2 regions of the Arthrobacter sp. FW306-05-C genome follow, and region 1 is predicted to be linked to the other one. Evidence: predicted binding sites of a transcription regulator. Region 1 holds the regulator's gene; the other holds the start of a gene.
The links. The regulator HspR, encoded in region 1, represses chaperone genes until heat shock. The targets are predictions, from matches to a motif close to AAGTTGAGTCNNNNNGACTCAACTT.
Positions count from the first base shown of each region.

Region 2: the regulator HspR is predicted to act here: its motif matches at 1,860-1,884, upstream of LFT44_RS08990 (ATP-dependent Clp protease ATP-binding subunit).

Region 1 is NZ_CP084556.1:3,988,818-3,992,222, forward strand. It holds gene LFT44_RS18555 (HpcH/HpaI aldolase family protein) at 1-674, shown strand, start outside; gene LFT44_RS18560 (hypothetical protein) at 798-1,184, opposite strand; gene LFT44_RS18565 (heat shock protein transcriptional repressor HspR) at 1,367-1,792, opposite strand; gene LFT44_RS18570 (DnaJ C-terminal domain-containing protein) at 1,807-2,778, opposite strand; gene LFT44_RS18575 (nucleotide exchange factor GrpE) at 2,874-3,405, opposite strand, start outside.
Region 2 is NZ_CP084556.1:1,948,240-1,951,644, reverse strand. It holds gene LFT44_RS08990 (ATP-dependent Clp protease ATP-binding subunit) at 1-1,844, opposite strand, end outside; gene LFT44_RS08985 (DUF1345 domain-containing protein) at 2,199-2,828, shown strand; gene LFT44_RS08980 (glutathione-independent formaldehyde dehydrogenase) at 3,199-3,405, shown strand, end outside.

The sequences.
Region 1 (3,405 bases):
TGCTGATCGATGCCGAACACAGCCCCAACGGACTCGAATCCATCCTCGCCCAGCTCCAGGCCATCCACGGCTACCCTGTGCATACCCTGGTCCGGCCGCCGGTCAACGACACCGTGGTGATCAAGCAGTACCTGGACCTGGGCGTGCAGAACCTGCTGATCCCCATGGTCAACTCGGTCGCCGAGGCCGAGGCCGCCGTGGCCGCCACCCGATACCCGCCGCAGGGCGTCCGGGGCGTGGGCTCCGCTCTTGCCCGCGCCGCACGGTGGAACCGGGTTCCGGACTACCTGGCCAAGGCCAACGAGACCATCAGCGTCACCGTCCAGATCGAATCCACGGCCGCCGTCGAGTCAGTGGAGGACATCCTCAAGGTCGACGGCGTGGACGCCGTCTTCGTCGGCCCGTCAGACCTCGCGGCCTCCATGGGACTGCTGGGACAGCAGGAACACCCCGACGTGCGCGCCGCCGTCGAACACTGCCTCGCCGCCGCCAAAACGGCCGGGAAACCTGCCGGCGTTAACGCCTTCAACCCGGACACCGCGCAGCATTATCTCGACCACGGCGCCGATTTCATCCTGGTGGGCGCCGACGTCGCCCTCCTGGCCCGCGGCTCCGAGGCCCTCGCGGCGAAGTTCGTAAAGCCAACCGACGGCGAAACCCGGCCCAGCTACTAAGCCCCCGTGGTTGAGCCCGCTGCCGGACTGGCCCAGTTTTCGACGCGGGAAACCCGGAAACCCGGGCTCCCGTCGTGGGTTATCTCCGAAAAGTGGGCCAGTGTGGCACAGGGGCCTTCGTTGCTAGCCCATGGCCGGGGCGGCTGACGTCCGGCCGGCGAACTGGCGGCGGGCCCAGCGTGCCAGTTTCTTGCCCTTGCCCTTCCACCAGTTGTCCTCGTCCTGGTTGTGGTGGAACCGGAAGACGATAGCCACCAGCACGAACATGCCCATCACCACATTTATCCAGGAGGAAACCACCAAGGCGATGAAGACGGTCATGGCATTGGCCATGATGGACGGGATGGCCAGGGTCCGGAACACCGTGCTGGCCACGTAGCGCCGGTGCGACCTCGGGACGGAAAGCTCGCGGACCATGTCGAAGCAGACGCAGACCACCACGACAGTCTGCCCGATGGCCAGCAGGATCTGCCCAGGCAGGGAGTGGCTGAACGCGGCCACCGATTCCATTCCCGGACTCATGGCCGGGCCTTGCGGATGAGACCTTTGCTGAGAACTCTAAACACGGAAAAACCCCCAGAACTTGTGGAACCACCGCCGCTGATCCGGCGATGGTTCCATTCAAGTTTCAGGGGGCTGTCCGGTCACGAGTAGTAGGTACTCTATTTTCGGCAGGCAGCGGGATGCAGTACTTACTGCCCAATGGCCCGGGGCCGCCACAGCATGACAGCCTGCGACCTGGGCCGGGGCCGCTGTCCGCGTGCCAGGCTCACCACGTCACCGGCTGCGCCGGCAGCAAAGATCCGCGAGTCCACCGCACGGGGCCGGCGGCCCAGTTCCTCGGTGAGCTCGGTGATGCGGCTCTGGAGGGCCGCGACCTGGTTTTCGAGTTCCAGGATGCGCTTGATGCCCTCGAGCGATACGCCTTCCTGGGACAGCCGCTGCACTTCCCGCAGCATGTTCACGTCACGCTGCGAATAGCGCCGCGATTTCCCGGGGGCGCGGCTGGGCTTGACGATGCCCAGCCGGTCGTACTGCCGCAGGGTCTGCGGATGCATGTCCGCCAGCTCGGCCGCCACGGAGATCACGAAGATCGGCTGGTCAGCACTGATGTCCACGGCTCACCTCCGCCCTAAAGCCGGGCCTTGGCTGCCAGGCCCTCGCGGACGTCCGCCGACGACGTTGCCTCGGCGAACGCCTTGACCGCAGCTTCGGCGTCCTTGTTGAGATTCTTGGGAACTGCGACGTCGATGGTCACCAGAAGGTCGCCGGTGCCCTTGGAGGTCTTCACGCCTTTGCCCTTCACCCGCAGGGTGCGTCCCGACGGCGTGCCCGCCGGGACGCGGACCTTCACCTTGTCGCCGTCGATGGTAGGCACTTCGATGTCGGCGCCCAGGGCAGCCTCCGGGAAGGTGACCGGGACGTGGATGCGGAGGTTGTCGCCGTCGCGCGTGTAAAAAGCGTGGGGCTGGACGGAGACGGACACCACCAGGTCGCCGTTGCCGGCAGCACCCGGCTGGCCCTTGCCGCGCACGCGGACCTTCTGGCCGTCCTTGATGCCGGCAGGAACGCGGACATCGATGACTTCGCCGCTGGGCTCGCGCAGGCCGATAGTGGTGCCGCGGATGGAACCGGCAAAGGAAATGCTGGTGGAAGCGGTCCGGTCAGCGCCCTTCTGCGGCGTGCGCTGGAACCCGGGGGCACCGCCGAAGCCGCCAAAAAGATCCGCGAACTCGGGAGGGATGCCACCGGCGGAAGGATTGAACCCGCCCGCATGGCGTCCGGTGTTGCCGGTGAACAGGCCGCCGAACATGTCCTCGAACCCGCCGTTGCCACCGGCGGCACCGCCGGGAGCAAACCGCGCCCCGCTGCCCATGGCCCGGATGGCGTCATACTGCTGGCGCTCATCGGGATCCGAAAGCACCGAATAAGCCTCGGAGATGTCCTTGAACTTCTTCTCGGAAGCAGCGTTCCCCGCATTCGTATCAGGGTGGTGCTGGCGCGCAAGCTTCCGGTAGGCCTTCTTGATGTCGGCGTCGGAAGCGTCCTTGGCAACACCAAGGATCTTGTAAAAGTCCTTGTCCACCCAATCCTGGCTAGCCAATGGCGTTTCCTTTCAAAAAGTACGTGCCGAGATGGCAGTTCACATCAGTGTTCTTACGAATCATTGCTGCGAACTGCCATCTCGTTGGAGTAATGCTACGCAGGTACAGCGACGATGACCTGGGCTGCGCGGAGGACGCGGTCTCCTGATTTGTAGCCTGAGCGGAGCACCTGGCTGACGGTGTCAACCTCGATGTCCTCGCCGGGCTGCTGGATCAGGGCCTCGTGGATCGTGGGATCGAACTCCACGCCGGTCTCGTTGATGCGGACCAGGCCGTACGTCTTCAGCGCGTTCTCCAGTTTGTTGGCGATCGCGGCGAAGGGTCCGTCGGTGAGGTCGCCGTGCTGACGGGCGGCGTCGACGTCGTCCAGGACCGGGAGCAGGGAGTTCAGGACGCCGATGACGGCCATTTCCCCTGCCACGGCGCGGTCGCGTTCAACGCGCTTGCGGTAGTTGACGTACTCAGCCTGGAGGCGGAGCAGGTCGTTGCGCAGTTCGGCTGCCTCGGCGTTGCCGGTTGATCCTGCCGGTGCCCCCTGGGCCACGGATTCCTCGGCCGGCACGTCCACGCCGTTGAGAATCTCCTCGGCCTGGGCCAGTGCGTCGCCGTCGGAATCTGCTCCGGCC
Region 2 (3,405 bases), 2.0 Mb from region 1:
CTCATGTCGAAGCGCACCATAGCATTCTCATTTCCAAACAAAGACCCGGCCAGCGCCTTGGCGAGTTCTGTTTTGCCCACACCCGTCGGGCCGAGGAACAGGAAGCTGCCGATGGGCCTGCCCGCATCCCCCATGCCGGTGCGGCTACGGCGGACCGCCTTCGCGATCAAAGTCACGGCGTCGTCCTGCCCGACGATCCGCTGATGCAGGTCATCCTCGAGCCTGGCCAGGCGTTCCCGGTCGTCTTGGGTGAGCCTGCTGGCCGGGATCCCGGTGGACCGGGAGATGATTCCTGCAATTTCCGCTTCATTGACGATGTTCTGGACGCCGTCGGACTCCCATGCGCTGGAGCTGGTCGCGGAGAGCTTCCGGTTCACCTCTTCGATCTCATCCCGCAGTCTCGAGGCCTCTTCATAGCGTTCTGCGGCGGCCGCGTCGTTCTTGGACTTTTCCAAAGCGACGAGCTTCTCGCGCAGAACATCCATGTCGGGCCGCGAGCCGCGTTTGAGGCTCAGCCGCGCACCTGCCTGGTCGATGAGGTCGATGGCCTTGTCAGGCAGGAAACGGTCGGTCACGTAGCGTGCGGAGAGTTCGACGGCGGCACGGATCGCCTCGTCCGTGTAGCGGACGCCGTGGTGTTCCTCGTAGCGTCCACGCAGGCCGTCGAGGATCTGCACTGCGTCCTCGACGCTGGGCTCGCCGACGTGTACGGGCTGGAAGCGGCGTTCCAGTGCCGAATCCTTCTCCAACTGACGGTATTCGTTCAGGGTGGTGGCGCCGACGAGATGAAGTTCCCCACGGGCCAGGCGCGGCTTGAGGATGTTTCCTGCGTCCATGCCGCCTTCCCCCGCGCCGCCGGCTCCAACCACGGTATGGAGTTCGTCGATGAACAGGATAATTTCCCCGGTACGTGAAGCCACCTCGTCCATCGCCTTGGTCAGGCGCTCCTCGAAGTCACCGCGGTATCGCGTCCCGGCCAACATGGCCGGCAGATCCAGGGCAACCACACGCTTGCCGCGCAGCTGTTCGGGCACGGTGCCGGCGACGATCGCCTGGGCCAGCCCTTCGACAACCGCGGTTTTGCCCACGCCTGCTTCCCCGACCAGGACCGGATTGTTCTTGGTGCGCCGGGCGAGGATCTCGATGGTCTGCTCGATCTCGGCACTTCGGCCGATTACGGGGTCCAGGCCGCCTTCGCCCGCGCGCTGCGTGAGGTCGATGCCGTAGGTATCCAGGACAGGGGTGTCAGATGCATCGGCGGCTGCCTGCGACCGTGCGGGCCCTGCACCAGCCGGTGCGGACGCCGGCACCGCGGACTGCCCCCGTGGGCCGGACTGCAGGGACTCCGGTGTCACTCCGGCCGCTGCAAGCACCTGACCGGCCGGAGCCTCCTGGTTGACGACGAGGGCGAAGAACACGTGGTCAGGATCGATGTACGTTGAGCCGAATGCCCTGGCAACCTGGTAGGCGTCCAGCAGGGCGCGCTGTGCCGACGGCGTCAGGGCCAATGCCGTTTCCGCCCTGGCAGTTGCCTTCTCCGGAAGACGTTCCTCGGCGGCTGTGGCGATGGCACCGGGCGCCGAGCCCGCGTGGCGGATATAGTCGGCGGCCGGTTCCCGCTCGACGATGACACGCAGGATGTGCAGCGCATCCACGTGGACATGACCGTAGTTCGCGGCGAATTCCGCGGCGCGTGCAAGCACCTCGTGGGTGCGCCGGCTCAGGAGCCGGGTGATGTCCATAGGTTGCCCGTTCCGGGCCCCGCGTTGGCCCTGCAAATAACGGGCAAGGAATTCGTCGAAGGAGCCGTTACTGAACTCCGCCGGTCCGAATGATGAAGCCATGAAACCTCCGTTGGAAAGTTGAGTGTACATGACTCAACGTTGGGGAATGGTATTTATTCCCGGGTGCAGTGGTGACGCTACGACCCGGTGAAAGCCATGAGTTCCGGCATCTGGCTGCAGCCCATGCTCAACGTGCTATTCCGCGCCGGATCACTTCTGGTCATCGTCCGCTGAAATCAACCCTGAAGGACCCGCGCATGTCCGCGTACGATGGGGCACAATGAACCCCCGGTTCCTTGTGAACGCAAAGAAATCCGTAGGTCCAGAGATATTCCGTGATGTTGAGATCCGCTCTGACCCAAGCGGCGGACCGTCGGACCCCTTCACGGCCATCGAACTGGAGGGTAAGTCTCAATGTCACATATAGATCGCAAGGCTCTGATCTCAGCCATCGTTGGTCTCGTTGTGGCGCTTGTTCCGGCGTTGCTTGGCGCTCCGGAACTCGCGCCCTTGATCGGGTGGTCTGTCGCCGGCTGCGTCTTCCTGGCCTGGGCGTGGACCAAGGCGTGGCCTGCTGGTCCGGAAGCCACGGGCGAACTCGCCCGCCAGGAAGGCAAGTCTCGACGGCTCGTCGACTCCCTCATCACAGGTGCGACATTTGCCAGTCTCGTTGCGGTTGTCTTTGCACTGATCCGCAGCCAACAGAAGGATCCCATCGGCGTGGCGGCAGCGATCCTTGCTGCTCTCGGCGTCGTGCTCGCGTGGTCGCTCGTCAACACTGTCTACGCCTTCAAGTACGCTCGGATGTATTACCACGACGACCACCATCGCTTCAGCTTCAATCAAAACGAGGACCCGTCGTACAGCGACTTCGCCTACGCAGCCTTCTCCATCGGCATGTCATACAACGCCAGCAACGTGAACGAGTCATCCACCCCCTCCCGCAGGATCGCATTGGGGCACGCACTGCTCTCCTACTTCTTCGCCACCTTCGTGGTCGCAGTAGCGATCAACCTCGTCGTCAGCCTCGGCCAGTCCGGTTAACTGCGAAACATATACCCACGTGGCAGCCTAATCCTGCCCGTGCCGCGTAACGATCCAGCACGGTGCAAACGTGGGAATGGACAGCGTGAAGCAGCACCCGCCGAAATTGTTGCACCCTCTTACCCCTCGACATCCTTTACTAAGGGTGCTTAGCATTGAGGTCCGGTATTTACTATTTCGCGAAGTGGCTTGCCCGCCAGGATTTCCAGTGCAGTGAGCCACCTTGAATCCTGGGCCTCCCGCCCGTATGGGCGGACTCAGAGGTCCTTTCCTATCCCGCTCCCCCGTGATGTACGAACACGTACCTGGGTGCCGCGCGCCCTGGAGTGCATTTGTGCTGCCCCGGGCGGACTTTGGAAAAGAGCGAACAATGAAGGCTGTAGTTTACAAAGGACCCAACGACGTCAGTGTCGAGGAGATCCCCGACGCCAAAATTGAGCACCCCGCCGACGTGCTGGTGCGCATCACCTCAGCGAACATTTGCGGCTCCGACCTGCACATGTACGAAGGGCGCACCAGTTTTGAACCGGGCCGATCCTTCGGGCACGAAAACCTGGGCGAGGTGGTGGAGGTCGGC